Regions from separate parts of the Vogesella lacus genome, predicted to be linked through region 3. Evidence: predicted binding sites of a transcription regulator. Region 3 holds the regulator's gene; each other region holds the start of a gene.
What was found. Region 3 encodes sigma-54, which starts transcription at its own class of promoters, with help from an activator protein. Its sites were predicted from a motif close to CTGGCACGCTTCATGCTT; they were not measured.
Positions count from the first base shown of each region.

Region 1: a site for sigma-54 is predicted at 7,761-7,778, ahead of adh (aldehyde dehydrogenase). Genes of this name have one in related genera too.
Region 2: a site for sigma-54 is predicted at 4,108-4,125, ahead of glnA (type I glutamate--ammonia ligase). Genes of this name have one in related genera too.

Region 1 covers NZ_CEETQT010000013.1:61,472-71,978, reverse strand. The annotation lists gene ACZ9W6_RS16040 (TetR/AcrR family transcriptional regulator) at 150-758, shown strand; gene ACZ9W6_RS16035 (NADPH-dependent oxidoreductase) at 844-1,584, shown strand; gene nemA (N-ethylmaleimide reductase) at 1,607-2,704, shown strand; gene ACZ9W6_RS16025 (AraC family transcriptional regulator) at 2,808-3,656, opposite strand; gene ACZ9W6_RS16020 (methyl-accepting chemotaxis protein) at 3,807-5,813, opposite strand; gene adh (aldehyde dehydrogenase) at 6,193-7,707, opposite strand; gene ACZ9W6_RS16010 (sigma-54-dependent Fis family transcriptional regulator) at 7,980-9,830, shown strand; gene ACZ9W6_RS16005 (hypothetical protein) at 9,831-10,507, opposite strand, start outside.
Region 2 covers NZ_CEETQT010000005.1:203,145-213,651, forward strand. The annotation lists gene prmC (peptide chain release factor N(5)-glutamine methyltransferase) at 1-166, opposite strand, end outside; gene mgtE (magnesium transporter) at 194-1,636, opposite strand; gene mtgA (monofunctional biosynthetic peptidoglycan transglycosylase) at 1,842-2,525, opposite strand; gene aroE (shikimate dehydrogenase) at 2,528-3,349, opposite strand; gene ACZ9W6_RS08520 (rhodanese-like domain-containing protein) at 3,446-3,895, opposite strand; gene glnA (type I glutamate--ammonia ligase) at 4,192-5,610, shown strand; gene ACZ9W6_RS08530 (TonB-dependent receptor domain-containing protein) at 5,801-7,765, shown strand; gene ACZ9W6_RS08535 (DUF4124 domain-containing protein) at 7,899-8,396, shown strand; gene glnL (nitrogen regulation protein NR(II)) at 8,505-9,569, shown strand; gene ntrC (nitrogen regulation protein NR(I)) at 9,586-10,507, shown strand, end outside.
Region 3 covers NZ_CEETQT010000007.1:91,800-102,306, reverse strand. The annotation lists gene ACZ9W6_RS10515 (cation:proton antiporter) at 1-299, opposite strand, end outside; gene ACZ9W6_RS10510 (KpsF/GutQ family sugar-phosphate isomerase) at 398-1,375, shown strand; gene ACZ9W6_RS10505 (KdsC family phosphatase) at 1,384-1,908, shown strand; gene lptC (LPS export ABC transporter periplasmic protein LptC) at 1,905-2,465, shown strand; gene lptA (lipopolysaccharide transport periplasmic protein LptA) at 2,455-2,952, shown strand; gene lptB (LPS export ABC transporter ATP-binding protein) at 2,949-3,674, shown strand; gene ACZ9W6_RS10485 (RNA polymerase factor sigma-54) at 3,681-5,117, shown strand; gene hpf (ribosome hibernation-promoting factor, HPF/YfiA family) at 5,171-5,494, shown strand; gene ptsN (PTS IIA-like nitrogen regulatory protein PtsN) at 5,638-6,102, shown strand; gene hprK (HPr(Ser) kinase/phosphatase) at 6,095-7,051, shown strand; gene rapZ (RNase adapter RapZ) at 7,032-7,874, shown strand; gene ACZ9W6_RS10460 (NusG domain II-containing protein) at 7,876-8,235, shown strand; gene ACZ9W6_RS10455 (Gx transporter family protein) at 8,204-8,710, shown strand; gene ACZ9W6_RS10450 (flavin prenyltransferase UbiX) at 8,707-9,324, shown strand; gene ACZ9W6_RS10445 (NAD(P)H-hydrate dehydratase) at 9,321-10,507, shown strand, end outside.

The DNA.
Region 1 (10,507 bases), on a different contig from region 3:
TCATGATCAAGCAGTGATTGCAGCTTTTTTTGTATGATGTTTAAAAATCGACACGCCGACTGTGTCATCTCCGCTGCAAAAAACGCGGCAAAATGGATGAATCCTGACAATCCCTTGCACTAGACCAACCGGTCTACTAATATCCTGCCATGAGTCGAGAACGCCTGCACACAGACACCCGCGAACACATCCTTGCCGTCGGCGAGGCGCTGATCCATGGCCGCAGTTTTACGGCACTGGGTCTGACCGAATTGCTGACCGAAGCCGGTGTGCCCAAGGGGTCTTTCTATCACTACTTCAAGTCGAAGGAAGACTTCGGCGTGGCCATGCTCACCCGCTATTTCGCCAACTACCGCGAACGTGTGGGCAATTTGCTGGCTGATGAAAACGTTGGTGATGGCCGTGCGCGATTGCTGACTTATTTCGGCCAGTGGCTGGAACACCATGCGCGCTGCGAGGCGCACAGCTGTCTGGCGGTAAAGCTGGCGGCCGAGGTATCCGACCTGTCCGAGCCGATGCGGCTGGCACTGCATGAGGGCATGGACGCCATCGTGCAAAGGTTGGCCGCCTGCATCCGTGCCGGCCAGGCTGATGGCAGCATCAAGCCGCAGCTGCCGCCTGACGAAACCGCCTATGCGCTGTACAGCCTGTGGCTGGGCGCAGCGCTGATGCAGAAGACGCAGCACAGCCTGCGCCCGCTGCAAGCGGCCATGATTCACACCGAAGGATTGCTGGCCCCCTGTTCGCCAGCCATCTGAAGCAACACCACCGTCAGCCCGTGTGCCGGCGGTTTTTTTGGCACCGAAACTAGACGACTGGTCTAATAATTAGCGTGGAGCACCCATGAATTCCGCCCTCGAACACATGCAGCAACACCGCAGTATCCGCAGCTATCAGGACAAAGCCATTCCGGCCGAAGTACTCGACGCCGTGCTGCGCGCCGCCTGGCAAGGTCCGACCTCCATCAACGGCCAGCAGGTGTCGCTGGTGGTGGTGCAGGATGCCGAACGTCGTGCGCGTATCGCCGAGATCGCCGGCGGCCAACCCTGGATTGCGCAGGCACCGGTGTTCATCGCCGTCGTCGCCGACTTCTACAAGACCCGCCTCGGCGTGGCGAGCACCGGTGGCGAACAAGTGATTCACGACAGCGTGGAAGGCTTTGCCGTGGCGGCGGTGGACGCCGGCATCACCATGGGCAATCTGATGACCGCCGCCCGCGCCGCGGGCCTCGGCGTGGTACCGATTGGCGGCATCCGCCGCGACCCGGCCGCGATGATCGAGCTGCTCGATCTGCCGGAGCTGACCTTCCCGCTGGCCGGCGTGGTGCTGGGTTATGCCGCCGACGACAGCGCGGTGAAGCCGCGCCTGCCGCTGGCCAGCTTCGCCCACAACGAGCGCTACGACGCCGCCGCCCTGCCCGGCCATATCGCCGCCTACGACCAGACGCTGCAGCAACACTGGCAAAACCTTGGCCGCGCCGACGGCGAGCCGTGGAGCCAGAGCATCGCCCGCTATTACCAGCAAGTGTATTTCCCGCAAGTTGCCCCGGTCGCCCGTGCCCAGGGCTTCGGATTCGACCGCTAAACCGCAAGTAAAAGGACACCCCATGCAAGCCGACAAACTGCTGACTCCCGTGCGCCTTGGCGCCGTTACCCTCAACAACCGCGTGCTGATGGCACCGCTGACCCGCCTGCGCAACACCGAGCCGGGCGACGTGCCGACGGATCTCGCCATCGAGTACTACCGCCAGCGTGCCGGTGCCGGCCTGATCATCAACGAAGGCACCCACATCTCGCCGACCGCCAAGGGCTATGCCGGCGCGCCGGGCATCTACAGCGAAGCGCAGATCCAGATGTGGCAGCGCGTGAATGATGCCGTGCACGCTGAAGGCGGCAAGATCGCTATTCAGCTGTGGCACACCGGCCGTATTTCGCACACCAGCCTGCAGCCGAACGGCGATGCGCCGCTGGCCCCGTCGGCGATCAAGGCCGACAGCAATACCAATATCCGCGATGAAAACGGCCAGCTGGTACGCGCGCCGACTTCCACCCCGCGCGCGCTGGAAACCGCCGAAATCGCCGACCTGATCGAAGACTACCGTCGCGCCACCGACAATGCGCGCCGCGCCGGCTTCGACCTCGTTGAAATCCACGGTGCCCACGGCTATCTGCTCGACCAGTTCCTGTCGCCTGCGGCCAACGTACGCAGCGACCAGTACGGCGGCAGCGTGGAAAACCGCGCCCGCCTCGTGCTGGAAGTACTCGATGCGGTGATCGCCGAATGGGATGCCGACCACGTCGGCATTCGCCTGTCGCCGCTGGGCGTGTTCAACGGCCTGTCGGAAACCGACCAGCAAGAGATGGCGCTGTACCTGATCGGAGAGATCGCCAAGCGCAACATCGCCTTCCTGCACTTGTCCGAGCCAGACTGGGCTGGTGGTCCGGCGTGGAGCGACGATTTCCGCCAGCGCGTGCGTGCCGTGTATCCGGGCAAGATTGTCGCCGCCGGCGGCTATAGCGTGGAAAAGGCCGAAAAGCTGATCGGCGCCGGCCTGATCGACGCCGTGGCCTTCGGCCGTGCCTTTATCGCCAACCCTGACTTGCCAGCCCGTTTCGCTGCCGGTGCCGAGCTTAATCCGCCGAATCCGGCCACCTTCTACGGTGGTGGCGTCGAGGGTTACACTGATTACCCGACGCTGGCTTAAGCCGCTGCGCGCCGGATCAGTCTCCGGCCGGTGCTGAAAGATAAAGCTTGGCCGCAAGCACCACGCTTGCGGCCAAGCTTTTTGTTTTTGGCAGATCTGCCTGTTACTGCAACGCCAACCAGATCTCGGTGCGCAAGGCAGCCGGCGGGGTATCGATGGGCAGATTCAGGTATTGCTCGATCACCGGCACATCAGCGGGCTGCTCGCCGCTTTGCGGCAGCCACACGCCGTAAAGCCACTGGTAGGCGTGTGCCAGCTCACTGTAGGGCCCGACATGCTCGAGCACCGCATAGCGCCCGGCCGGTATCGTCATCAGCGCCAGCCCGTCGGACAGCGCTAGGCCCGGCAACACGGCCAGTGCCGCTGCCGAACGCAGTTCGCTTTCCGGCACCGATTGCGGATCATCCAGATACAGGCCGAACCAGCGCGGCGGCAGGCTCAGCGGCAGCGCGGTCTTGTGCAGCTGCAGGCGGGCAAAGGCCTCGCCGATCCGGATATAAGGGCCACGATGGCGACTGGCGGCCAGGGTGATGGCGTCGGTTTGCTGCTGGATACGGATGGGGTACATGGCGGCCTCCTGTTGGCTGGATGACTGGAGCAGCGCGAGTCGCGCCCGCCGGTAAGCCACCGGGGTCATGCCATAGCTGGCGGCAAAGGCCCGCACAAAGGCGGCACTGCTGCCGTAGCCATGACCTCCGGCCAGCCGCGGCAGGCTGCGCGCCGCGGGCGCGGCCAACTCGCGGGCGGCCTGCAACAGGCGGATACGTTGCTGCGTCATGCCTAGGCTTTCGCCCATCATCTCGCGGTAAATGCGATGAAAGTGATAGGGCGAAAAACAGGCGGCCTCGGCCAGCTGCTCCAGCGAGTAGTGCTGCTGCGGATGCTGCCAGATCAGCCCCAGCACGCTCTGCAAGCGGCGGGCGTATTCCTGGCGGGTGGCGGGTTTCTTCATACTGTCTCCATGCCGGGCAGCTTAGCGGGGCGGCATTGATAAAAGTTGCGGATTTTGCCGTGGCAACACCGATGCCAGAATGCAGGTTGGCCGCAAGGGTCTGCCCCTTGCGGCCAACATCGATGCCGGTCTTTGCCCTGCGCGGACGACTCAGGAGAAATGCGGGGCGTGGCTGTAGTAGTCGAAGCACACCAGCAGATTATTGCGTTCGCTGGCGCTGATATGGCCAAACTCCACGCCATACAGAAACTCGCCGTCTTCCTCGCGCTGCCACTGCACCACCGCCGGCAGCTTCAGCGGCAACTGGCTGCGATAGGCATCGCGGTCATCATGCGGAATCTGGATCTGCAAATTGACGCTGGCACCCGCCTTGACGCTCAGCGGCTTGGCCACGCGCAGCTTCATGCCGGTCATGCTGAAATCCGCCGTCACCGCGTATTGCGTGCCCTGGCCGTCCTCCAGCTGCACCAGCAGATGCTGCGACACGCGCGGCGCACCGCGTTGCTCGTTGCTGGCCGGCTGGACCACCACCTGCCGCTCGAACTGGAACTGCTGCATGATCACCCGCAGCCGTTCGGTCACCTGATACAGATCGCTACTGATGATGCCGGTGGCGTGCACCTCGTCGGCATTGCGCGCCATGGTGTCGAGCAGCTCGTCCTGGCGGCTGCGCAGCAGCACCAGCTTGTCCTGCTGCGATTCGCTGTAACGCGCGATCTGGCCGGCAATCTGCGCATTGCCCTCCACCTGCTGCAGGATCAGCGCAAACACTTCGCGCACATCCTCGGCGCGGGCCATGCCGCTGTGGGTGCGCTGGATAATGCTCTGCATCGCCTGCGAGTTCTGGTTCACCAGCGTGGTCAGATTGCTGATGATCTCGTTGATGTTGCGGGTCGCCTCGCCAGCGCGCTGCGCCAGCTTGCGCACTTCGTCCGCCACCACGGCAAAGCCGCGGCCAGCCTCGCCGGCCCGTGCCGCCTCGATCGCCGCATTCAGCGCCAGCAAGTTGGTTTGTTCGGTAATTTCAGTGATCGTGCTGGTAATGGCATGGATCTGCACGGTGGCCTGGCCCAGTGCCTGCATCTGCTTTTCGGCGGCCTGCACCTCGTCCACCGCCCTGCTCATCTCGGCCAGATTGCCGCTGATCGCCGACTGGCCCTGTTCGGCACGCTGTCTTGCCGTGCCGGTGCTCTCGCCGGCCTCCAGCGCCAGCCGGTTGACCTCGGACGAAGCCTGGCTCAGCTCGTCCATCGCCTCGCGCACATCACGCGAATGGTTGCCCTGCTCCTTGGTTACCGCCGTAATACGGTGCGAAATATCGGCAATCTGGAAGGACGACTGCGCAATCTGGCGCGACTCGTTGTCAATGCTGCGCATATGGTTGGCCAGCGCCTGCACCATGCTTTGCATCCGGCCCAGTACGCTGCGCTCGGCGCGCGAATGGTTGTCGATCTGCAGCGACAGTTCGCCCCGCGCCACCGCATCGCTGACTTCCATGGCATAAGCCGGCTCGCCACCCAGCATGGCAATCAGTTTGCGATACAGCAGCGCCAGCCCGCCAACCACGATCAGCAGCGCCAGTGCCGCAACCGAAATCGAGATGATGAAGGAACGCTGCTCGGAACGCGCCTGCATCTCGTCGGCGGCCACACGCGCGTTTTCCAGATCGGCAGTCAGCTTGTCCATTTGCGTGGCCAGCGCCTCGGCACTGACATCAAAGCCGTCCTGCTCGTTTTTCATGATCAGGTTGCCGGCCTCGCGCCCCTGCTCGACATAGGCATGGGCCATTTTCTCGCCTACGCTGCGCAGGCGGCTGATCTTGTCGTTGGCCGAGGCGATATCGGTGCCCAATGCCGGCAGCAAGCTCTTGAGTTCAGCCAGCTTGGCCTGCGCCTGCGCCTCGTTTTCCTTGGCATCGGCAAAGCCTTCTTCCAGCTCGCCCACGGCCGAAGCATCGGTCAGAAACTGCTGGATCTGCACCACATGAAAACGCACATCCTTGAACAGCAAGGTCGCACGGTGCAGCTTTACCTGCTCGACCTCGGCCTGCTGCAAGCTCAGATTGCCATACCACACCATGGCATTACCGCCGCCCAGCAACACCACCAGGATGAGCGCCATCATGCTCATCAGCTTTTTCAGGGAAATTCTTTTCATATCGGGTCCATTTCTCACAAGCGGCACGAAAGCCGCGGCCGAATAGGCATTTGCCATGCATCAAACCTGCCAATTATGCGGATTCGCCTTCCTTCTCACCGCGATCTGGATCAAGACGTCACACCAGAGTCAGCCAGCTTGATATCACATTTGATAAACAGTGCGCCGATCAATCACGACATTTGAATTCTCTTTAATTGCTATAAATCTTTATGGCATGAGTTTTTTTACCAGATCGGCCAGCCACAATCGCATTGTTTGCTGCCTATCCCTTATGTCGCGCCTGTTTATTGCCATCTCGCAGACCAACAGGCTGACGCAAAAAAGCCCCGGCACACGCCGGGGCAAGGGGATGGAGGATTCGCGACTCGGCTACGACTCAGAAGAAGCCCAGCTTGTCTTCGCTGTAGCTGACCAGCAGGTTTTTGGTCTGCTGGTAGTGGTCCAGCATCATCTTGTGGGTTTCGCGGCCGATACCGGACTGCTTGTAGCCGCCAAAGGCCGCATGCGCCGGATAAGCGTGGTAGCAGTTGGTCCACACGCGGCCGGCCTCGATGCTGCGGCCAACGTGGAAGGCGGTGTTGATATTGCGCGTCCACACCCCGGCACCGAGGCCGAACAGCGTGTCGTTGGAGATCGCAATGGCCTCGTCCATATCGCGGAACTTGGTTACCGACAGCACTGGCCCGAAGATTTCTTCCTGGAAGATGCGCATCTGGTTGTGGCCTTCAAACACCGTCGGCTGGATGTAATAGCCCTGTTCCAGCGCGCCACCGAGATGGGCACGCTCGCCACCGGCCAGCACGCGCGCGCCTTCCTGCTTGCCCAGCGCCAGATAGCCCTGGATCTTGTCCATCTGCTCCAACGAGGCCTGGGCACCGATCATGGTGGCGAAGTCCAGCGGGTTGCCCTGCTTGATTTCGGCCACCCGCTTGAGTGCGCGCTCCATGAAACGGTCGTAGATGGATTCGTGCACCAGCGAGCGGCTCGGGCAGGTACACACCTCGCCCTGATTGAGCGCGAACATCACGAAGCCTTCGATCGCCTTGTCGAAGAAGGCGTCGTCCTTGTCGCACACATCGCCAAAGAAGATGTTAGGCGATTTGCCACCCAGCTCCAGCGTCACCGGAATCAGGTTTTCGCTGGCGTAGTTCATGATCTGGCGGCCAACCGGGGTCGAGCCGGTGAAGGCGATCTTGGCGATGCGCTTGCTGGTGGCCAGCGGCTTGCCGGCCTCGGTGCCAAAACCGTTCACCACGTTGACCACGCCCGGCGGCAGCAGATCGCCTACCAGCTCCATCAGTACCAACAGCGACAGCGGCGTCTGCTCGGCCGGCTTCATCACCACGCAGTTGCCGGCGGCCAGTGCCGGTGCCAGCTTCCACGCTGCCATCAGGATAGGGAAGTTCCACGGAATGATCTGGCCGACCACGCCCAGCGGCTCGTGGAAGTGATAGGCCACGGTGGTGGCGTCAATCTCGCCGATGCTGCCTTCTTGCGCGCGGATGCAACCGGCAAAGTAGCGGAAATGGTCGATCGCCAACGGCAGGTCGGCGGCGGTGGTTTCGCGGATAGGTTTGCCATTGTCGAAGGTCTCGACGGTGGCCAGCAGTTTCAGGTTTTCTTCCATGCGGTCGGCAATGCGATGCAGGATCAGGGCGCGCTGCGCCACGCTGGTCTTGCCCCAGGCTGCCTTGGCCGCATGGGCTGCATCCAGCGCCAGCTCGATATCGTCGCCATCCGAGCGTGCCACCTCGCACAGCGGCAGGCCGGTGACCGGGGTCAGATTCTCGAAATAACGGCCGGCGACCGGTGGCACCCACTGGCCACCGATAAAGTTGTCGTAACGGGATTTCAGGTTCAGGCCGTACTGGCTAGGGTGCAGGCTGCTCATCTCTTTGTGTCTCCTGTTGTATTGGCCACCGCGATAGCGGGACGGATACCACAGTGCACGCCGCGTGCCAGCTCGCACCGGTTTTGCAGCGCAATATCAGCCAGCACCAGTGATCACAGCACTTTGCGGCCAACCTTGTTGCGCCGCAAAAATCACGGCAGTTTTTCAGGGCTTGTTGCCGGCGCTGAGCGCGTCATAATCGGCCACACTGCCCCAGCCAAACTGTCGCAGCCTGCGACAACTGTCGCGCGACACCGTTACAGGAGCCTTGCATGATCAGCCTCGCCCAATTGCGCCGCCGCCTGCAGGATGGCGAAGAACTGCCGGCCGGCAGCCTGCCCGGCCCGATCCTGCATTCCTGGCAACGCTGTCAGGGCCTCGGCCTGTCGGTGGCGCGACCGCGTCAGGGCGAGCCGCTAGACCAGCTGGCACTGCAGAGCCGGCAACAGCAAAACGAGGACTGGCTGCAGCTGGCACGGCCAGCGATTGATGCACTGTTCGACAGCGTGGTGGACGATGGCCATGTGGTGATTCTGGCCGACGGCGACGGGGTGATCCTGCAGGAAATGGGCCATCCGGCTTTTCTCGACAAGGCCGAACGGGTGGCGCTGCTGCCGGGCATGGACTGGCGCGAGGACATTCGCGGCACCAATGCCATCGGCACGGCGCTGGTGCTGGGCGGCGCCGTGCATGTGCGTGGTGCCGAACATTATCTGGAGCGCAACCGCCAGCTGTCGTGCGCCGCCAGCGCCATCCGCGATCCTTTCGGCCAGGTGCTCGGTGTGCTCGATGTCTCCGGCCTGCCGCGCAAGCTCGGCAGCGCCCGCCTGCAACAGGTCGAGGCGGCGGTGCGCCACATCGAACAACGCCTGTTCGAGCAGCAATGCCGCCAGCTCTACCAGCTGCGTTTTGCCGCCGAGCCGGCCGGCCTCGCTACCCCGCGCTGCGCCAGACTGGCGTTTGACGATGGCGGCGTGTTGCGTGCGGCCAATCCTGCCGCCCTCGCCATGCTGCATCTCGACTGGCTGGCGCTGGGTCAGGCGCGCTTTGCCGCGTTGAGCGGCCTCAGCCTCGAACACTGGCTGAGCCGCCACGGCGAACATATTGCCTCGCTGCGCCACAACGGCCGCCTGCTGTCGGCCTGCCTGCAGCTGCCATCGGCAGCCAGACAGGGTGCGACCACTCAAACACCGATCACTGACAAGGTTGGCCGCAAGCCGGCCGACACCAACAACAGCGCCAGCAGCAACGAAGTCGACAGCGGCCTGCCACCGGCGCTGCTGCCAACGGCGCTGCGCCTCCTGGATGCCGATATTCCGGTGCTGTTGCTGGGTGAAACCGGCGTCGGCAAGGAACGCTTCGTGCAGGCGCTGCACCGCTCCTGCAGCCGCCGGCAACAGCCGCTGGTGGCGGTCAACTGCGCTGCCATCCCCGAGGGGCTGATCGAATCCGAGCTGTTCGGCTATGAGGAAGGCGCGTTTACCGGCGCGCGCAAACAGGGCAGCAAGGGCCGTTTGCGCGAGGCCGATGGCGGCGTGCTGTTTCTCGATGAAATCGGCGATATGCCGCTGACGCTGCAGGCGCGGCTGTTGCGCGTACTGCAGGAACGTGAAGTGGTGCCGCTCGGTGGCGGCAATTACAAGGTGGACTTGCGCGTGGTGGCGGCCACCCACCGCGACCTCGCCACCGAAGTCGCTGCCGGCCGCTTCCGCGCCGATCTCTACTACCGCCTCGCCCACTACCCGCTGCTGTTGCCGCCGCTGCGCGAACGCGGCGATGTCGCACAGCTTGCCGCCAGACTGTTGCAGCAACAGGGCGCGGCGCGGCGCGGCATCTCGCTGTCGCCGGCACTGTGCGACTTCATCCGCCGCTACCCGTGGCCCGGCAATGTGCGCCAGCTGGATAATCTCTTGCGCACCCTGCTGGCACTGGTCGACGACGGCACCGTGCTCGACTGCCGGCATCTGCCGGCCGGCATGCACAGCCCACAGCCGCAAGCGACACAGGACAATGCCCGTCTGCAGCAGGTACTGGCCGAGCATGGCGGCAACGCCAGCGCTGCCGCGCGCGCACTGGGCATCAGTCGCAGCACGCTGTATCGCAAGCTAGGCCGCAGCGGCTGATTACCAGCCCTGCTGTTTTGCCAAGGCGGCCTTGCTGTCGCTGGCCCAACGCGATTGCTGGGCGATATGTGCCTTCACCTCGGCCTGCTGCAGGGCCTGCTCGTAGCTTTGGCCTTTGCTCATCGGAAAGTAGCGGAAGTGTGAATAGCGCACATAATCACCTTCACGGCTTTCCATGAACGCAGACCACACTCCCAGATATTCGGCACCATTGCGGCTGTCTTTCTCGATGGCGGCAGAAACCTTCACACAGCTCTGGCGCTCAGGCTTGATAAGATCACGCTGGCTTTTCACTGCTTTGTACGAGGTATCAGCGATATCACCCTCGCGACAAAAAGCATCAAGCTCGCTCAACCAATAGCTAAGAGCATCACGGGACAACGCGACCTGTACAATGATTTCACTGTCACCCTTGCTGTCCCGCAAATGCAGCTGGCCACCGGCAGTATTGCCGGAATGTTCCCGGGTTTCATCGTTATGAATATCACCCTTGAAGGTCTTGGTTTCGTAAATCAGCCATTGCCCTTCAGGCAGCGCCAATGCTTTCTTGCCCAGCTTGATGCTGTCCAGCGCCATCCCGCGCGAGAAGTATTGCTCAAACTTTTCCATCCGTTTCTGGTTGCTGTCCAGCCAGCCAAACTGCAAGGATTCGGTCGGTAAGGACTCGGCAAAGGCCG
Region 2 (10,507 bases), on a different contig from region 3:
AGGCGATCGGCAGACCTGCAAGACGCTGCTGCGCTAGCGCAGCATAAACCTCCCACTGTGCTGGCGGCATCTCGTCATGGCTGGCGGACACCAGACCAGCATGACTCTTGCCGCTGACCTGACAAAGCAAAAGCCGCGCCTCCAGGCGCGGCAGCGAAAACTGCATGAGTGCTTGTTGATAGCTAGGCATGATCTATAGAAGAAACAGGCTGGCAAGGCCCAGGAAAATGAAAAAGCCGCCGGAGTCGGTACAGGCCGTGATCAGCACGCTGGAGCCTACGGCCGGATCCTTGCCGAATCGCTCCATCATGGTCGGAATCAGCACCCCCATACTGGCCGCCAGCATCAGGTTCAGCGTGGTTGCGGCCAACATCACCAGCCCCAACGAGAAGCTGCCATACAGCAGCCACGCCAGCACTGCGAGCGCCCCACCCCAAATCAGGCCATTGATAATGCTGACACCCAGTTCCTTGCGCCACAGACGCTGCATCTGGCCCGGCTGCAACTGGCCCATCGCCAGCGCGCGCACAATCATGGTAATGGTTTGATTACCCGAGTTCCCACCGATACCGGCCACGATCGGCATCAGGGCCGCCAGCGCCACCAGTTTTTCGATCGAGCCTTCAAATGCGCCAATTACCCGGCTGGCGATAAAGGCGGTACACAGATTGATGGCCAGCCAGGCCCAGCGGTTGCGTACCGAATCGATCACCGGGGCGAACAGGTCTTCCTCTTCCTTCAGACCGGCCAGATTCAGTACTTCGGTTTCGGACTCTTCACGAATCACGTCGACCATCTCGTCGACCGTCAGGCGGCCGATCAGCTTGCCCTGCTCGTCGATCACCGGCGCGGTTACCAGGTCATAACGCTCGAACGCCAGCGCCGCATCGGCAGCCTCTTCTTCAGGATGAAAGCTCACCACCTCGGTCGCCATCACTTCGGCAACTTCAGCCTCCGGGTCTGACACCAGCAGCTTGCGGATAGGCAGGACACCCTTGAGCACGTCATCCTCGTCGACCACGAAAATCTTGTCGGTATGGCTGGGCAGCTCGTCGAAGCGGCGCAGATAACGCAGCACCACCTCGCAACTGACATCCGGACGTACGCGCACCAGCTCGTAGTCCATCAGGGCACCGACCTGATCTTCCTGGTAAGACAGAGCCGACTGCAGCTGTTGCCGCTCTTCTTCGTCGAGGCTGCCCATGACTTCGTACACCACATGGCGTGGCAAGTCAGGGGCAAGGTCAGCCAGTTCGTCAGCGTCTAGCTGCTCGGCCGCGGCTACCAGCTCGTGCTGGTCCATCGCCTCGATCAGCGATTCGCGCACCGCATCGGAGACTTCCAGCAGGATATCGCCTTCATCCTCACTATCGACCAGATCCCACACCAGCAGGCGGTCGTCCAGCGGCAGTGCTTCAAGGATGTAGGCGATATCCGCCGGATGCAGCTGTTCGAGCTTGGTTTCCAGCTCGGCCAGATTCTGTTTGTGAACGAGAGACTCGACCAGGTCGTGGCGAGGCATTTCCTGGCGATGAACCAGGTCTTCAATCAACCGCTGACGCTCGATCAGGCGCTGTACCTGAGCGAGGTTATCTTGCAGACGATCGGTTGGCTGTTTTTTATCGATAACCGTCATGCATGGCTCCTGCCGCCTGGGCGGGAGCAAGCACCGGTCACAGGCGGGGTATTATTGTGCTGGCGCGCGGCCAGAAAAACGAATCAGAAAGGGGTAACTGGGTAAGTCCATACGTTTTTGCCCGTCTGACGGGCGATACGAAAAGAGAATGAAATTGTAGCATGGGCAGGCGAAGGCCAGCCAGTGGCTGGCCTTGTGAAACGGCTCAGGGCAGCTCGGCCATACCCATACGTCGCTGGATGATACGCGTCTTGCGTTGCAAGCCGGTTGCATTGCGGTTTTTATCGTAGAAACGCGGGTTGGGCACCATGGCGGCCAGCTTGGCAGCCTGGCCACGACCAAGGTTGGCCGCAGAAGTCCGGTAATAGTGTCGCGCTGCCGCTTCGGCCCCGAACACGCCATTGCCCCACTCGATCACGTTCAGGTAGATCTCGAAGATGCGGCGCTTGTCCATCACCGCCTCCAGCATCACGGTAATCACCGCTTCGTCTATCTTGCGCCACGGGGTTTTCTTGCTGGACAAGAACAGATTCTTGGCCAGCTGCTGACTGATGGTCGAGCCACCAGCCACGATACGCCCCTGTTTGAGATTCTTCTCGAACGCGGCCTCGATGCCATCCCAGTCAAAACCTTCGTGATCGGCAAACTTGGCATCCTCGGCTGCGATCACCGCACGCTTGAGATTGGCCGAAATCCGGTCGTAAGGCACCCAGCTATGCTTGAGCTCGGCATCAGGATTGTCTTCCTGCAACTTGGCCAGCTGGGTATCCATGAAGGCGCTGCTGTCAGGATTGGCATGCCGCCAGTAGACGATATGACCGAAGATCCACAAGTAGTACAAAAAAAGAGCGGTCAGAACGACCGCTCCGATACGCAGAAACCAGCGCATGCTCAGGCCAGTACCTCGCGCAGCATATTGGTAACCTTGCGCGTTGCCGGCTGCACACCGCGCCAGATGCGGAAGGATTCTGCCGCCTGCTCGACCAGCATGCCCAGACCATCAGCCAGCATCGCTGCCTGCTCGCTTTGTGCACGGCGCAGGAACGGTGTCAGGCCACGGCTGTAAACCATGTCATAGGCCAGCGCCTTGGGGGCAAAGATGCCAGCAGGGATCGGTGGCAACTCGCCGGACAGGCTGGTGGAGGTACCGTTGATCACGATATCAAACTGCTGACCTGCCAATGCATCGTAAGAAACGGCTGCAATCTCGCCCAGTTCGGCAAACTGCGTGGCCAGATCCTGCGCCTTGCTGACGGTGCGATTGGCAATCGTCATGCTGGCAGGCTGCTCGGCCATCAGGCTAGGCAATACGCCACGCACGGCACCACCGGCACCCAGCAGCAACACGCGCTTGCCGGCAATCGGTGCATCCATATTCTCGACAATATCGCGCACCAGACCGATGCCATCGGTGTTGTCACCGTAGATCTTGCCATCGCGGAAGCTCAGGGTGTTCACGGCTGCGGCCAACCTGGCGTTGTCGCTGACTTCATCCGCCAGCTTGAAGGCATCACCCTTGAACGGCAGGGTGACATTCAGCCCCTTGCCGCCTGCAGCGACAAAGCCTTTGACAACCTCATCAAACTTGTCGAGCTCGGCAAACAGCTTCTCGTATTGCAGCTGTTGCTGGCTGGCAGCAGCAAACTCGGCATGAATGAATGGCGATTGGCTGTGCGAAACCGGATTGCCGATGACGGCGTAACGATCAGTCATGATTCACTTCTTCCCAAACAGAAAATTGCGGACCTAGCAGGTTGCTGCCTCTATGGACGTCTGCACACTTTGCCTTCAGGCAGCGCAAACTGCAAGTCAGCCCTGAATCCACGGCAGGCCAGCCGCTTTCCAGCCGGTCAGATTGCCGCGATGCTGCGCCTCGTCACGGTCACCCTCAAAGCCTTCAAGAATGTTGTAGGCATGTGAATAACCCGCCGCTGCGGCCAACCTTGCAGCCTCGTCCGAACGCGCACCGGAGCGGCACAGAAACAAGACCGTCTTGTCACTGGCCACCTGTTGTTGCAGCTGCTGGACAAAAGCCTGATTCGGCACCATACCCGGGAAACTGCGCAACTCGATACGCAAGGCATCCGGCACCACGCCGACGAACTGCCACTCTGCCGCGCTGCGCACATCGACAATCACCACGTCCTCGCGCGCGCTCTTCAGCTGCCAGGCTTCGGCCGGGGTCAACAGACCGGCGTAGCTGATGCCCTGTTGTTCACCACGCTGCGCTGCTTGCTGCAAGATCAGTTCGTTTGCCATCTTCGTTTCCCGTCTGGTTTTGGATATCACCCTACCTTAATACAGCGTCTGACGGCTGTCATCAGCCCGAATCAAGCCCCAGCATGGTGCAAGACCAAGCAAAAGCACCAATTGAGTGCGCAAGCACCAAATATGGGCATACCAGACAGCAAATGCCACGTGCCTGTCATGGCAAATATGGCAAAATAGCCCAGGATTTCCCGCGCCACGAGCTGGCACACTTCATGCTAGACGTAGCACACTGAAATTTGCGTCATCACACATTGATGCACCTTGTCGCTCTACAGGAGAACACCATGGCGGTTGCAGACGTAGTCAAGCTCATTACCGAAAACGACGTTAAATTCGTAGACCTGCGCTTTACCGACACAATGGGTAAAGAACAGCACGTCACCATTCCGGCTCACGTTCTGCTGAGCGATGCCGACGCATGGTTCGAAAACGGCCACGCGTTCGATGGTTCCTCCATCGCTGGCTGGAAAGGCATTCAAGCCTCCGACATGCTGCTGATCGCTGATCCGGCAACCGCCAAGATCGATCCGTTCTTCGACGAGCCAACCGTATTCATGAGCTGCGACGTGATCGACCCGGCCGATGGCAAGGGTTACGACCGCTGCCCACGTTCCGTAGCCAAGCGCGCCGAAGCCTACCTGAAGGCTTCCGGTATTGGTGATACCGCCTACTTCGGCCCGGAGCCAGAATTCTTCATCTTCGACAGCATCACCTGGGGCACCGACATGTCCGGCTGCTTCGTGAAGATCAAGGCAGAAGAAGCTGCCTGGGCCTCCGCTGAAGAGTTCGAAGGTGGCAACACCGGTCACCGTCCTGGCGTAAAAGGCGGCTACTTCCCGGTTCCGCCGGTTGATTCGTCCCAAGACATCCGCTCGGCCATGGTGCTGCTGCTGGAAGAACTGGGCGTACCGGTTGAAGTTCACCACCACGAAGTGGCTACCGCCGGCCAGAACGAAATCGGCACCAAGTTCAGCACCCTGACCCAGCGCGCTGACTGGACCCAGATCCTGAAGTACGTGGTACACAACGTAGCTCACAGCTACGGCAAGACCGCGACCTTCATGCCGAAGCCTATCGTTGGCGACAACGGTTCCGGCATGCACGTTCACCAGTCGATCTGGAAAGACGGCAAGAACCTGTTTGCTGGCGACGGCTACGCCGGCCTGTCTGACACTGCCCTGTACTACATCGGCGGTATCATCAAGCACGCCAAGGCCCTGAACGCCATCACCAACCCGGGCACCAACTCCTACAAGCGTCTGGTTCCGCACTACGAAGCACCGGTTAAACTGGCTTACTCCGCCAAGAACCGTTCCGCTTCCATCCGTATCCCGCACGTGGCCAACCCGAAAGGCCGTCGTATCGAGGCACGTTTCCCGGATCCGCTGGCTAACCCGTACCTGTGCTTTGCCGCCCTGCTGATGGCGGGTCTGGACGGTATCCAGAACAAGATCCACCCGGGCGATGCTGCCGACAAGAACCTGTACGACCTGCCACCAGAAGAAGACAAGCTGATCCCGACCGTGTGCGCGTCGCTGGATGAAGCGCTGGCCGCTCTGGACGCAGACCGCGAGTTCCTGACCCGTGGCGGCGTGTTCTCCAATGAATGGATTGACGCTTTCATCGAACTGAAGATGAAAGAAGTCAACCTGACTCGCATGACTACCCACCCGGTAGAATTCGCGATGTACTACAGCCTGTAAGCGATTCGACCCGCGTACGCTGCGAACCCGCAAGCTTCGGCTTGCGGGTTTTTTCATGCCTGCTCACCAGCATTTTGCCTCTCGGGCAAAACTGGCTAGCCTTTGCGCAAAGGCCATGACCGGTATTTCACTGGAAAATAATGAGATAAATTCTCATTAACAAACAAGCACACCAGACCGAAAGCCGCCCATGCGCCAAACACCGTTCCGCCCGACGCTACTCGCCATCCTGTTGGCCACCCTGCCTTACGCGAGCCATGCCGCCGAATTGCCGACCATCCGCGTCACCGCCACACCTACCCAGGACCAGACCATCAATCAGGAAACCCTGGCCAAGCAACAGGCACAGGACCTGCAGGACATCTACAACAGCGACAGCGCCATCAGCATCGGCGGCGGCGGCAATCCGGTGGCGCAAAAGGTCTATATCCGCGGCCTTGAAGAGTCGCTGCTGAACATGACCATCGATGGCGCCTTTCACAATGGCAAGATCTACCATCACCAGACGGCGCTGATGATAGATCCGCTGCTGCTGAAAAAAGTCGAAGTCGAAAAAGGCACGGCCTCGGCCAGTGCCGGCCCGGGTGCACTGGCCGGTGCGATGCGCCTCGAAACCGTCAGCGCGCGTGATCTGCTGCGCGCCGATGAACGCAGCGGCGCCATCGTCGGCCTAGGTGTTTCCAGCAACAAGGGCTGGCGCAGCAATGCCAGCGCCTTTGGTGTGCTGGATAACGGCAGCGACCTGCTGTTCAGCCTCAGCCGTCAGCAACAGGACTACTACAAGGACGGCAATGGCCAGCGCCTGAACGAGTCCGACAGCAATATGGACAATGTGCTGTTCAAGCTCGGCGTGCCACTGGCCAACAAGCAATCGCTGCAATTCAATTACCAGCACAGCGACGAACACGGTATCCGTAATGCCCGCGCCAATATGGTGGGTTTCTTCCATCCGGTGGTGCCGAATGACCCGATTCCGCAGAGCCAGCTGCGCGACACCAGCAGCATCCGCTACCAGGCGCTTGGTCTTGGCGCTATCGACAAGGCCGAAGTGCTGCTGCATCGCTCGGCTGTCGATAGCGATCGCACCAGCAAGGTTGGCCGCAACTATGGCGAATCGCTGCGCACCCACGGTCTGGATATCAATTTGAAGTCCAGTCTCGGCGAGCACTTGCTGCGCTACGGCCTGAACTGGCGCGAAGACGAGTCGCGCGCCCGCCAGATCAGCAATTCGCAAAACAACACCGGCAGCGGCCATGAACGCGCCAGCGTGCTGGGCGGCTACACCGAGGCGGTGCTCAGCTTCTCGCCACTGACCTTGGCGGCTGGCCTGCGTTTTGACAGCTATGACTACCGCGATAATCATGGTCAGCACTTCAGTAGCAGTGGCGCCAGCCCCAGCCTGCAGGCTACCTTCGACCTGAATGACAACTGGCAGCTCAAGGGCGGCCACGCCCGTGCACTGCGCGGCGTCGGTCTGAAGGAAGCCTTCATGCTGGATATCGCCAGCTGGAAAAACGCCAGCGAGATTGACCCGGAAAAAGCCAGCAATAGCGAACTGGGCCTGCAATACCAGCGTGGCGGCCTGAAGCTTGCGGCCAACGTCTTCAATCAGCGTATCGACAACTTCGTCACCTCCTTGCTGTGCACCCCGCCGCGTGGCGTCTGCCGCGACAATGCCGGCACCGCCAAGGTGAAGGGCTATGAGCTGTCTGCCGATTATCAGCTGGGCCAGCTGAGCGCCGGCCTCAATGTCAGCCACAGCAAACCCAAGCTGAATGGCCGTCTGCTCGGCGATGGCGACCTCGGCCTTGGCACCTACACCGGTCGCACCTGGGTTGCGCATCTGGGCTACCAGCTGCCGCAATACCAGCTGGAGCTTGGCTGGCAGGGCCGTCTGACCGAAGGCATCGATTACCAGCCGGTGGCGGCCAACGGCACCACCATGCGCAAGGATGGCTATGCCGTGCATGATGTCTACCTGAGCTGGAAGCCAAGCGGCAAGAACCTGCCACGCGTGAATTTTGCCGTGAAGAACCTGTTCGACAAGGCGTATTACGACCAGGCCACCTACGCCTATCAGGGCGCACAGCAAAAAGTGCTGGGCTACCCTGAGGCTGGCCGCGACTTCCGTCTTGACCTGAGCTGGCAGTTCTAAACCCGTGAAGCACACGCCCGAAGATGCCAGTCTTCGGGCGTTTTCAATGACTGGCCCGCCACATGACTTGCCGTCTTAAAGCGCCAAGCCCGGCACTTGCTAATGCAGCCGGTTTGTTTGCTATCATTCCGGCATGTCCAGCCGCCCTCTCACCACGATTGCCCTGCTCTGCCTGCTCAGCGGCATCAGCACGGCCCAGGCCAATACCATCTACAAATATGTAGACAAGGATGGCCGCGTGACCTTTACCAATATCCCGATCAAGGGTGCCAAGCCTTTTCTGGTCACACCATCCAGTGGTGGTGGCAATGGCGGCAACGGCATCGCCAACAGCAGCCCCAATCCTTCTGCTGCGCCAGCAGCGCCCAGCACACCGCGCCAGCAAAGCACCGGCAATATCCCCAGCGTCAAACCCGAGACCCAGCGCAACCGCGACCGCGGCCGTAATCGCATCCTGCAGGACGAGCTGGCCAACGAGCAAAAGGCACTGGCCGATGCGCGCAAGGCCTTGCAAGCAGCCAGCAATGCCGACACCACACAAAAACGCAAGCTGCAGGACGAGATCACCGATCGCGAACGAAATATTTCAGCACTGCAAAGCGAGCTGAATATGGAGAACGCACCGAAGTAAAGCATGGTGCATGAATATGCACCATAATAGGGCAATCTGATTTTCTCAGGCCGATCAGCGCATGGCGCGCTTATTGCTAGCTAACAGGAAAGATTGCGGATGCCCTATATGAACCCGAGCTCATCGCCCGCCAGTTACGCCGGACTGGAGTTGCTGGACACGCCCGTGATGGTGGTGCAGCGCAATGGCGAACTGCACTTCGCCAATCCCGCCTGCGAAAGCCTGCTCAAGGTTGGCCGCAAGGAATTGCAGCGCCACAGCCTCTACACCCTGTTTCGCGATGCCCGCGCCTTGCGTAATGCGGTGCAGATGGCGCTCGATCATGCCGGCAGCTATATCGAGCACGACCTCGAGCTAGCCCCGGAAAGTGGCAGCCCGCTACACGTCAGCCTGACTGTTACCCCCATCGACAGCCCGCCGCGACTGGCCTTGCTGGAATTGCGCCCGATCGAGCAGCAATTGCGTATCGCCAATGAAGAGCGTCTGCTGCTGCAACAACAAGCCAACCGCGAGCTGATCCGCAATCTGGCACATGAAGTCAAAAACCCGCTGGGTGGCATCCGGGGTGCGGCGCAATTGCTGGAGCACGAAATCGCCGACCGGCCGGAATTGCTCGAATACACCAGCGTGATCCGCGAGGAGGCGCTGCGCCTGCAGACCCTGGTCGATCGCCTGCTGGCCCCGCATCGCCGCCAGATCGCCAGCGATGTAAATATCCACGAAGTGCTGGAACGGGTACGCAGCATCCTGCTGGCCGAGTACCCGCAAGGCCTGCAGATTCGCCGCGACTACGATATCAGCCTGCCCGGCCTGGCTGCCGACAAGGAGCAGCTGATCCAGATCGTGCTCAATATCGTGCGCAACGCCGCCCAGGCCATGCATGGCAAAGGCGAGATCACCCTGCGCACCCGCGTTGCCCGTCAGGTAACACTGGCACGCAAGCGCCACAATCTGGCGCTGCATATCCAGATCATCGACAACGGCCCCGGCATTCCCGAGGAAATCCGCGACCACGTGTTCTACCCGCTGGTGACCGGCCGCGCCGATGGCACCGGCCTCGGCCTGACGCTGGCGCAGACTTTTGTCCACCAGCACGGCGGCATCATCGAATTCGAATCCCGCCAGGGGCACACCTGCTTCAACATCCTGATGCCCTTCGGCCCGGATGCATAACAAGAAAGGCTAAGCCATGACCCAATCCGTCTGGATCATCGACGACGACAAAGCCATCCGCTGGGTGCTGGAAAAATCGCTCAGCCGCAGCCAGATCAGCTGGCAGAGCTTTTCCAGCGCGGATGATGCGCTGAACGCGCTGTACGATCAGCTACCCAGCGTCATCATCAGCGATGTGCGCATGCCCGGCACTGACGGCCTGAAGTTTCTGGCCAAGGTCAGGCAGGAGCACCCGGATCTGCCGGTCATCATCATGACGGCGCATTCCGACCTCGATTCGGCCGTAGCGGCCTTTCAGGGCGGTGCGTTCGAATATCTGCCCAAACCTTTTGATGTCGACCAGGCCGTCACCCTGATCGAACGGGCACTCGCCCAGAGCCGCGACAATGGCAGCAGCCTCGGCAATAACGAGGCGATGCCCTCGCTGCTGGGCCAGGCCCCCGCCATGCAGGACGTATTCCGCGCCATCGGTCGCCTGTCGCAATCCAGCGTCACCGTGCTGATTACCGGCGAATCCGGCTCCGGCAAGGAGCGTGTGGCCGAAGCGCTGCATCGCCACTCGGTACGCGCCAGCAAACCGTTTATCGCCCTGAACACTGCCGCCATTCCGCGCGATCTGCTGGAGTCCGAGCTGTTCGGCCATGAAAAAGGCGCGTTCACCGGAGCAGTCGCCACCCGGCGTGGCCGCTTTGAAGAGGCCGAAGGCGGCACGCTGTTTCTCGATGAAATCGGCGATATGCCGACCGAGCTGCAGACCCGCCTGCTGCGCGTGCTGTCCGATGGCCATTTCTACCGCGTCGGCGGTCATACCCCGGTCAAGGCCAATGTGCGGGTGATTGCCGCCACCCACCAAAACCTCGAAGAACACGTCAAGCAAGGCAAGTTCCGCGAAGACCTGTTTCACCGCCTGAACGTGATCCGCCTGCGCCTGCCGCCGC
Region 3 (10,507 bases):
CCGATCACCAGCATGGTAAGCGCGACTTGCGAGCCCCCCACTCCGAACACCAGCCGCTGCATGGCGCGCAGCTTGGACAGCGAGAATTCGAGGCCGATGGAGAACATCATGAAGACAATGCCGATCTCACCCAGAAACTCGGTTTCCGGCCCCTCGGGTATCAGGTGCATGACACCGGGGCCGGCAATAAAACCGACCACCAGATAGCCCAGCATGGGGGGGACTCGCAGGCTGCGGCAGGCGGTTACCGCCAGTACTGCAACCAGCAAGACAAGAACAATAGGTGAGAGGTCATGCATCCGGAACAACACTCCTGGCCTGAGGGCAATGGTTATTAAGCAAATCTTGCACCAGCTGACAGGTGCCGAGTGATTATAAGCTGATATAATTACCGACTATGAAAATTGACCCAAAAACTTGCCTGCAATTGGCCAGAGAAACGCTGCAAATCGAGGCAGCCGCCATTACCAGGCTCTCGGAAAGACTGGACGAGCAGTTCGTCCGCAGTGTTGAACTGATGCTGGCATGCAAGGGCCGTGTAGTTGTCAGCGGCATGGGCAAGTCCGGTCATATCGGCAACAAGATTGCCGCAACACTGGCCAGTACCGGCACACCGGCTTTTTTCATGCATCCGGCCGAAGCCGCCCACGGCGACCTTGGCATGATTACCGACAAGGACATCCTGCTGGCAATGTCCAACTCTGGTGAAAGCGACGAAATCATCGCCCTGTTGCCAGCGCTCAAGCGCAAGGGCACGCCCATCATCGCCATGACCGGCCGCCCACAATCCACACTGGCACGTGAGGCCAATATCCATCTGGATGCCGGCGTCGAAAAGGAAGCCTGCCCTTTGGGCCTCGCCCCGACTGCCAGCACCACCGCCGCACTGGCGCTGGGGGACGCACTGGCAGTAGCGTTGCTCGAAATCCGCCAGTTCAAGGCCGAGGATTTTGCCCTCTCCCACCCCGGTGGCAGTCTTGGCCGCAAGCTGCTGGTACACATTCGCGACATCATGCATAGTGGCGAAGCCCTGCCGCAGGTGCAATCCGGTGCCAGTCTCAAGGAAGCGCTGCTGGTAATGACCCAGAAAGGTCTGGGCATGACTGCCGTTTGCGACCGTGAAGGCAAGCTGATCGGTGTCTTCACCGATGGCGACCTGCGCCGCACGCTGGATCGCACGCTGGATCTGGCCGGGCTCTACATTGATGACGTGATGGGCAGAAACCCGCGCACCGTTGCGGCCAACCTGCTGGCCAGCGAGGCCGCTCACCTGATGCAGCAACACAAGATCAACGGCTTGCTGGTAACCGGCAAGGACGGGCAATTGCTCGGCGCCCTCAATATGCACGACCTGCTGAAGGCAGGCGTTATCTGAGATTGACAATGCAAACGATTAACGAACTGGCCAAGCAAACCCGCCTGCTGATCATGGATGTAGATGGCGTGCTGACCGATGGCCGGATTTTCATTACCGCCTCCGGCGAAGAGTTCAAGGCCTTCAATACCCTGGATGGCCATGGCCTGAAAATGCTGCAGTCTACCGGTGTACAACTGGCCATCATTACCGGCCGTGCCGCCCCAAGCGTAGCGCATCGCGCTCGCGGCCTCGGTATTGATCATTACTATGAAGGCGTGCACGACAAGCGTGTCGCCTTTGCCGACCTGCTGCAAAAAACCGGCTTGACTGCCGCACAATGCGCCTACATCGGTGACGACGTGATCGACCTGCCGGTAATGAGCAAGGTTGGCCTCGCGGTTGCCGTTCCGGCGGCACCGAGCTTCGTGCGCCAGCATGCCCATTTTGTCACCGGCAATCACGGCGGCAGCGGCGCAGTGCGCGAGCTGTGCGAGCTGATCATGCAGGCACAGGGCACCTTTGACGCACTGATGAACAGCTATCTGGCATGAATCGCGCTGCACGACTCTTTCCGCTCGGACTGACGCTAGGCATGGCGCTGCTGGCCTTATACCTGCACATCGTTACGACGCAGCAGCCCTTCGCCCGGCCAGACCTGAATCTGAACGAGCCGGAATACACCATCAGCAATCTGCAGGCGCGCCAGTATGACGAGCATGGCATGCTGCAAGAGCGCCTGTACGCCAAATCGCTGTGGCAACTGCCCCGCAATCCGCTGGTCTTTGTGCAAGAGCCACTGCTGACCCGTTATCAGAACGGCAAGGCCGACTTCTCGGTAAACGCCTCGACGGCGACTTACCACCGTCAGGAAAAGCTGGCCGAGCTGAAAGACAATGTCCGCTGGGAGCAGGAGCAGCCGGGCAAAACGCCGATCGTACTGCAGACCTCCAGCATGCAGCTGGATGGCAACAAGCATGAAGTACGCAATCAGGCACCGCTGCTATTGACCCAGCAAAACTCCAGGCTCAATGCCACCGGTTTCATTTATCGCCAGGACAGCCAGACTCTGGAATTTCTGTCCAATGTTAGGATCTTCTATGCGCCATAGCCTGCCAGCCCTGTTACTGATCAGCTGCCTTGCCGTTCCGGCTCATGCCGACAAGGCCGATCGTGACAAACCGATCGAAATCAGCGCCGACAAAGGCACGCTTGACCAGAAAAAAGGCACCACAGTCTGGGAGGGCAATGTCGATGTCAAACAAGGCACTCTGCTGATTCAGGCCGACAAAGTCATTGTGGTACGCGATAACAAGGGCCAGCAGCAGCTGCAAGCCAGTGGCGGCCCGGTCAAGTTCCGCCAGAAGATTGATGGCAGCAACGAATTCGTTGAAGGCTCGGCCAACAGCGTGCAATACGACAATGGCAGCGACCTTGCCATTCTGACCGGCAATGCGCGTATCAAGCGTGGCATGGACTCGGTCAGCGGCAGCCGCATTGTCTACAACACCGCGACCGAGAACTATGAAGTCAATGGCAGCGCCAACGGCAGCACCGGCCGCGTCACCGTGATCCTGCAACCCAAGAGCAAGCCATGAGCAGCACGCTTTCCATCCGCCAGCTGAAAAAGACCTTCAAAAAGCGCACCGTCGTAAAGAATGTGTCGCTGGACATCAGCAGTGGCGAAGTGATCGGCCTGCTGGGTCCGAATGGCGCCGGCAAAACCACCAGCTTTTACATGGTCGTTGGCCTGATCGCTGCCGATGACGGCCGTATCGAACTCGACAAGCAGGAGATCACCCACCTGCCGATTCATCAGCGCGCGCGCATGGGGCTGGGTTATCTGCCGCAAGAAGCATCGATTTTCCGCAAACTCACCGTAGAAGAAAACATCAAGGCCGTGCTCGAGATCACCGGCCTGCGCGGTGAAGAGCTGGAAAACGAGCTGGTATTGCTGCTGGACGATCTCAACATCGGCCATCTGCGTGAAAGCAACGCCATGGCACTGTCTGGCGGTGAGCGCCGCCGCGTGGAAATCGCCCGGGTACTGGCCACCCGACCGCGCTTCATCCTGCTGGACGAGCCATTTGCCGGCGTTGACCCGATTGCCGTGATCGATATCCAGAAGATTATCCAGTTTCTGAAATCACGCGGCATCGGCGTGCTGATTACCGACCATAACGTGCGCGAAACCCTGCGCATCTGCGACCGCGCCTACATCATCTCGGAAGGCGGCGTACTGGCCTCCGGCCTGCCGGGCGAACTCGTTGAAAATGAACAGGTAAGACGTGTCTACCTGGGCGAACACTTCCATCTGTAAACAAGCATGAAACAGACCCTCCAGCTCAAGACCAGTCAACAGCTGACGCTGACGCCGCAGCTGCAACAGTCCATCAAGCTTTTGCAGATGTCCACACTCGAACTGGGCTCCGAGCTGGAGCGCTATCTGCTGGAAAACCCCTTGCTGGAACGCCAGGAAGAAAGCGAAGAAAAGCTGGTGCCGCCAAGCGAATGGCCAGAGCGCAACCAACCGGCCGAAACAGCTCCGGAAACCCCGCAAGAAAACGCCTCACAAGATAGTGATAACAGCAGTGCATTTGACGAGCCTGCTGACTGGGGCAGCCGCAGTAGCAGCAATCACGATGATGATGACGAGTTTGACCCCATCCTCAGCGCCCCGAAAAAGCCCTCGCTGCGCGAGCACCTGTTAAGCCAGACCGGCGAACTACAACTAAGCCAGCGTGACCGCGCCCTGATTGCCCTGCTGATCGACGAGCTCGATGATGATGGCTACCTCTCCAGCCCTCTGGACGAGATACTCGCCGAGCTGCCGCTTGAGCTGGATGTCGAGCTGGAAGAGTTGTCCTGCCTGCGTCGCCTGCTGACCCAACTGGAGCCCGTCGGCTTTGCCAGTCTTAATCTGCAGGAATTCCTGCTGTTACAGCTCGACAATGCCCCCCATGACAAGCACCCCGCGCGCGAGTTGGCCGCAAGCATTGTCAGCCAGCATTTTGACTTGCTGGGCAACCGTGACTTCATCAAGTTGAAGCGGGCCTTGAGCATTGACGATCCGACACTGAAAGCCGCTCACGGCTTGATCACCAGCCTGCGCCCGCGCCCGAGCAGTGGCTTTGACCACGGTGAAACCCACTACGTTGCACCGGATATCCGGGTGATCAAGGTTGGCCGCAGATGGGTTGCCCGGCTAAACCAGGCCAACCTGCCCAAACTTCGTGTCAACCAGATGTATGCCTCTCTGCTACAACAGAAAGGAACCAGCCACGATCTGGGTGGTCAACTTCAAGAGGCACGGTGGCTGATCAAAAACATTCAGCAACGATTTGACACCATCCTGAAAGTGGCGGAATCTATAGTCGAAAGACAACAAGAGTTCTTCGAGCTGGGCGAAGTAGCCATGCGCCCGATGATTCTGCGGGATGTCGCAGATGAGCTTGGACTCCATGAATCAACCATTTCCAGGGTAACCACGCAAAAATATCTTTTGTGCAGCAGAGGCCTGTTTGAGCTGAAGTACTTTTTCGGCAGCTCTGTTGATACCGATAGTGGCGGTGAGTGTTCGGCGACAGCCATCAAGGCCATCATCAAGCAACTCATCGATCATGAAGATAATAAAAAGCCGTTGTCAGACGGTGCGATTGCAGACCATCTCGTCGCCAAGGGCATACAGGTAGCCAGAAGAACGGTTGCCAAGTACCGGGAAGCGATGCAGATACCACCGGTCAGCCAACGCAAGTCACTTTGATTTTCTTGAGTCGCGACACTTCGTTCGCGACACTTTAAGAAGGAGTAAAGGGTATGAACCTCAAGATTACCGGTCTCCACCTCGAAGTTACCCCAGCACTGCGTGAATATGTAGAAAGCAAGCTGGAGCGGATTACCAGGCATGTAGATAATGTTATCGGTGTCAACGTGACATTGTCTGTCGACAAACTGGTACAGAAAGCCGAAGTAAACGTGCATTTGGCGGGTAAAGACATCCACGCCGAAGCGACGGATGCCGATATGTATGCTGCCATCGATGCCTTGGCAGACAAGCTTGATCGTCAGGTTCTGAAGTTCAAGGAAAAACAGGTTGACCACCGCGTCAGCCCTATCATTCAGGATCAGGCAGCCCTCTGATACCCTGCAAAGACAAGAACGGATAAGATTTCTTATCCGTTCTTTTTGTTTGAAACAATCCACCACGCTTACGTCCTGATCGGCTATTGAAATCTTGCCGGAAAGCGTAGAATGGCCAACGTTCTTTACTGGCACCACGCAAGATGAGCCTCATTAGCAAAATCCTTTCTCCAGAAAATGTCATGGTCGGGCTGGATGTATCCAGCAAGAAACGGTTGTTTGAACAAGTCGGCATCCTGATTGAAAACTCACAGGGCATTGCCCGCAGTGATGTTTTTGACAGCCTGTTCTCCCGCGAAAAACTGGGCTCGACCGGACTTGGTCAAGGTGTCGCCATACCTCATGGCCGCATCAAGGGCCTGAAAGAAGCCACCGGTGTTTTCATCCGTTTGAGCACTCCTATCGCCTTTGACGCCCCGGATAACAAGCCGGTCAGCCTGCTGTTTGTGCTACTGGTGCCGGACCAGGCGACAGATATTCACCTGCAGGCACTTTCCGAACTCGCCCAGCGCTTCTCCAGCAGAAGCCTGCGCGAGCAAATGAACAGCCCGGAAAGTAATGCAGAACAACTTTATGAACTGATCTGCGGCCAGAGTGACCATGCCTAATATCAGCGTACGCCGCCTCTATCAGGAAAATCAGCACAAGCTCAATCTGAGCTGGATCGCCGGTCGTTCGGGTGCCGATAACCTTATTTCGAATGATGAACAAAGACCCACCCAAGCACTGGTGGGACATCTGAACTTCATTCACCCCAACCGGGTACAGGTGCTGGGTCTTGCCGAGGTGGAGTACCTGAACAAGCTGGAACAGGCTGCCGCCAGAACCGCGCTTGACCAGCTGTTTCACCGCAGCATGGCCGTTGTCATTGTCGCCAATGCCCAAAACGTGCCCAACCTGCTGCGTGATTACTGCCATACCCACGGCGTGCCACTGATGAGCACCCCGCTGGAAAGTCCCTATCTGATGGATGTCCTGCGCATCTATCTGGCCCGAGCGCTGGCAGTTTCAACCGTCATGCATGGCGTATTCCTTGATGTACTCGAGGTCGGCGTGCTGATCATGGGTGACTCCGCCATGGGCAAGAGTGAACTGGCGCTGGAACTGATTTCACGCGGCCATGGCATGGTGGCCGATGATGCGGTCGAACTGTACCGGATTGGCCCGGAAACGCTGGAAGGTCGTTGCCCTGCCCTACTGCGTGATTTTCTTGAAGTACGTGGCCTCGGCATTCTGAATATCCGCACCATTTTTGGCGAGACAGCCGTTCGCCCGAAAAAGGTGCTGAAACTCATCATTCACCTGATGAAAGCCAATGATCAGGCAATGCAAACCCTCGACCGGCTGAATATCCAGTCCGAGACTCAGGATATTCTGGGCGTGAAGGTGCGCAAGGTCATCCTGCCCGTTGCCGCCGGCCGTAACCTGGCTGTACTGGTTGAAGCCGCTGTGCGCAATTACATCCTGCAGCTACGCGGTATCGACAGCACCAGAGAGTTTATCGATAGACATACCAGTTTGTTACGTGAGCAAGAGCATGCAACTGATTCTGATTAGTGGCCTTTCCGGTTCGGGTAAATCGGTTGCCCTGCGCCTGCTTGAAGACAATGATTTTTTCTGTGTTGATAATCTGCCGGCCGTGTTGCTGGAAGACGTCGTCAGCCTGCACGATGATCAGCTACAACCCAAACTGGCAATCAGTGTAGACACCCGTTCTGCTGCGACACTCGCCGCCTTGCCCAGTGCCATGCAGGCACTGCGCAGCAAGGGCATTGATACTCGCCTGATTTTTCTCGAAGCCAGCGACAACACACTGGTCAAACGTTTCTCCGAAACCAGAAGAAGACATCCGCTGTCTGGCAGCGGTCTGACCGTAGAAGAGTGCATCAATCTCGAACGGGAAATGCTCGAACATCTGCGTGAGCTCGGCCATCGTATCGACACCACCAATCTGTCAGCCAACACACTAAGGAGTTGGGTCAAATTGCTTGTAGATGCCGATGCCTCCGACTGCCTGACCCTTGTATTCGAGTCATTCGGTTTCAAGCATGGCATTCCGCTTGATGCCGACTTCGTATTTGACGCGCGCTGCCTGCCCAACCCTTATTACGAAGAAAAACTCAGGCCGCAAACCGGCCTCGATCAAGACGTCATGGACTTCTTCGCTCAAGAAAAGCTGGTCAGCGAGATGCAATCTGACGTGATGAAATATCTGCAAAAATGGCTGCCCCGTTTCCGCAGCGACAATCGCAGCTATGTCACGATTGCCATCGGCTGTACTGGCGGCCAACATCGCTCTGTCTATCTGGCAGAACGTCTGGCCGAAGCCTTCGACAACCAGCAAGTCCTGATCCGCCACAGGCAGCTGCAAGGCAAATAATGTGCTGCGCATCGGCGACATGCTGATACTGGTTTTGCTTGCGGCCAGCCTTTGGCTGCTGCAGGCAAAGCTAGCCGACAACAGCAGTGCAAGTTATGTAGAAATCACGCAAGACGGCCGGATCACCGGCCAATACCCGCTGCGATTGGATAAAACGCTACGACTGCACAGTGACGCCGGCGATACCGTTATCCAGATCAGTAAAGGCCGCGTACGCATTGCGCAATCCCCAGGCAAGTATCAATACTGCGTCAAGCAAGGCTGGCTCTCCGCCGCTGGCGCATTAGCCATCTGCATGCCGAGCCGCATCTCACTCAGACTTATCGGCAATGCCACAGCAGAAGACTCTCTCGCCTACTAAGCAAGACCTGCAGATCGCCAATCTTGCCGCACTGGCCATCTCGCTAAGCCTACTTGATGCCGCCATTCCAAGCCCTATTCCCGGCATCAAACCCGGTTTCGCCAATATCATCGTCCTGATAACCGCCTACCAGCATGGCTGGCGTGCCGCGGTCTGGGTGAGCATCTTGCGCGTATTGGCCAGCGCCCTGCTGCTGGGTACGCTGTTTACGCCAGGATTCTGGCTGGCCACTGCCGGTGCCATCAGCAGCCTGTTAAGTCTGGGCTTGAGCCTGCGCCTGCCTGCTCCTTACTTCAGTGCAGTCAGCCATAGTCTGATTGCTGCCCAGGCGCATCTGCTGGCGCAGCTACTGCTGGTACGGCTAATATTTATCCCGAACGATAATATTCTTGGTCTCGCCCTGCCGATGGCAATTGCCGCCATCCTTTCGGGGCTGGTCAATGGACTGATAGTCAACAGGCTACTGAAAAAATGAATCGACCCGTCAATACCATTACTGTCGCGCTAACCGGCGCCTCCGGCTTGCCTTATGGCCTCAGGCTGATTGAATGCCTGCTGAAGGCCGGCAAGCGCGTCTGGGTCATGTATTCGCAGGCTGCACAGGTCGTGGCCAAGCAGGAGATGAATCTCAGCCTGCCCTCGCAGCCACAAGAATTCCAGCAATGGCTGATCAGCAACTTCAATGCCGAACCGGACAAGATTGCCGTATTTGGCCGGGAAGCGTGGTTCGCCCCGCCAGCATCAGGCTCAAATCCAGCCGATGCCATGGTAGTCTGCCCGTGCAGCATGGGAACGTTGGCCGCAATCGCCAACGGCAGCAGCGACAATCTGATCGAGCGCGCTGCCGATGTGATGATCAAGGAAGCCAGAAAGCTGGTGCTGGTGCCACGCGAAGCGCCGTTTTCAGCCATTCATCTGGAAAACATGCTGAAGCTTGCCCGGCTGGGCGTCTGCATCCTGCCGCCCAACCCTGCTTTTTATACCCATCCGCAAACCATCCAGGACATGATTGACTTCATCGTTGGCCGCATCATGGATCAGCTGGCTATCGACCATGACTTGCACCCGCGCTGGGGGGAGTCGACATGAGCTGGCAGCCCGATATGCTGATCGGCCCCGCGCCACTCAAAGCGCTGGAACAACAGGCCGAGCAGGCCGGTTTGCAACTGATAGAAAAAGCCGGATCCGCCATTGCGGCCTGGTTACAGCAAAAGATACTTCGACCCGATCAGTCATTACTGATTGCTGTTGGCCCGGGGAATAATGGCGCCGACGCCCTCGTGGCAGCCCGCCTACTGCAACAAGGCGGAACGAAAGTCATCGCATGGCAACCTGTGCCAGCCAACTCCCCTGCCTGTCTGCAAGCCGCCCAAACTTTCCAGCAGATCGGCGGCAGTATCAACCATGAGCCAGTCGCGCCCGAGGCTGACATTCTGCTCGATGGCCTGTTTGGTGCGGGGCTGCATCGCCCGCTGGCAGCACCGTGGACGAGCATCATCCAGCAGCTCAATGAAAGAGATTGGACAAGAATAGCCATTGATGTGCCAAGCGGGCTCAATGCATGGACCGGCGACTGCCCGACCCAATGCCTGAGGGCCGATCATACTTTGGCTCTGCTTGCCCACAAGCCAGGTCTGTTCACTGCCGATGGCCCGGATAACTGCGGCAAAATCCACCTGCTTGATATGACCTGCCCCGAGAGGTTTTACCCCGAGCCTGAAGGGTGTCTCATCGCATCCATATCGCCCCTCCCCCCGCGTCAACGCAATAGCCATAAAGGCAGCTATGGCACGGTACACATTATCGGTGGTAACCACGGCATGGTTGGTGCCGCCATGTTGGCCGCAAGATCTGCGCTGCACGCGGGTTCTGGCAAAGTCATGGCACACACACTGGACGAGCGTCTGATCTTTGACCCTTCATGCCCTGAGCTGATGATCTCCGCTTTTACCCCTGGCGATACTTTTGACAATGACGTTATCGGCATCGGACCGGGACTTGGCTGCGATGAACACGCTATTGGCGCCATGTACTCTGTCATGCAACATCAGGGCGGCTTGGTTCTGGATGCAGATGCACTCAATTTGCTGGCACAAAATCCGCTGTGGCAGCAAAGTCTGCAACAACGCAAAACAGCAGCCATCCTGACGCCACACCCGGCCGAAGCCGCCAGGCTGCTGCAAACCGATACGCCAACGATACAAAGAAACCGTATCAAATCGGCCAGAAAAATCGCCGAGAAATACTCGGCAATTGTCGTGCTGAAAGGTGC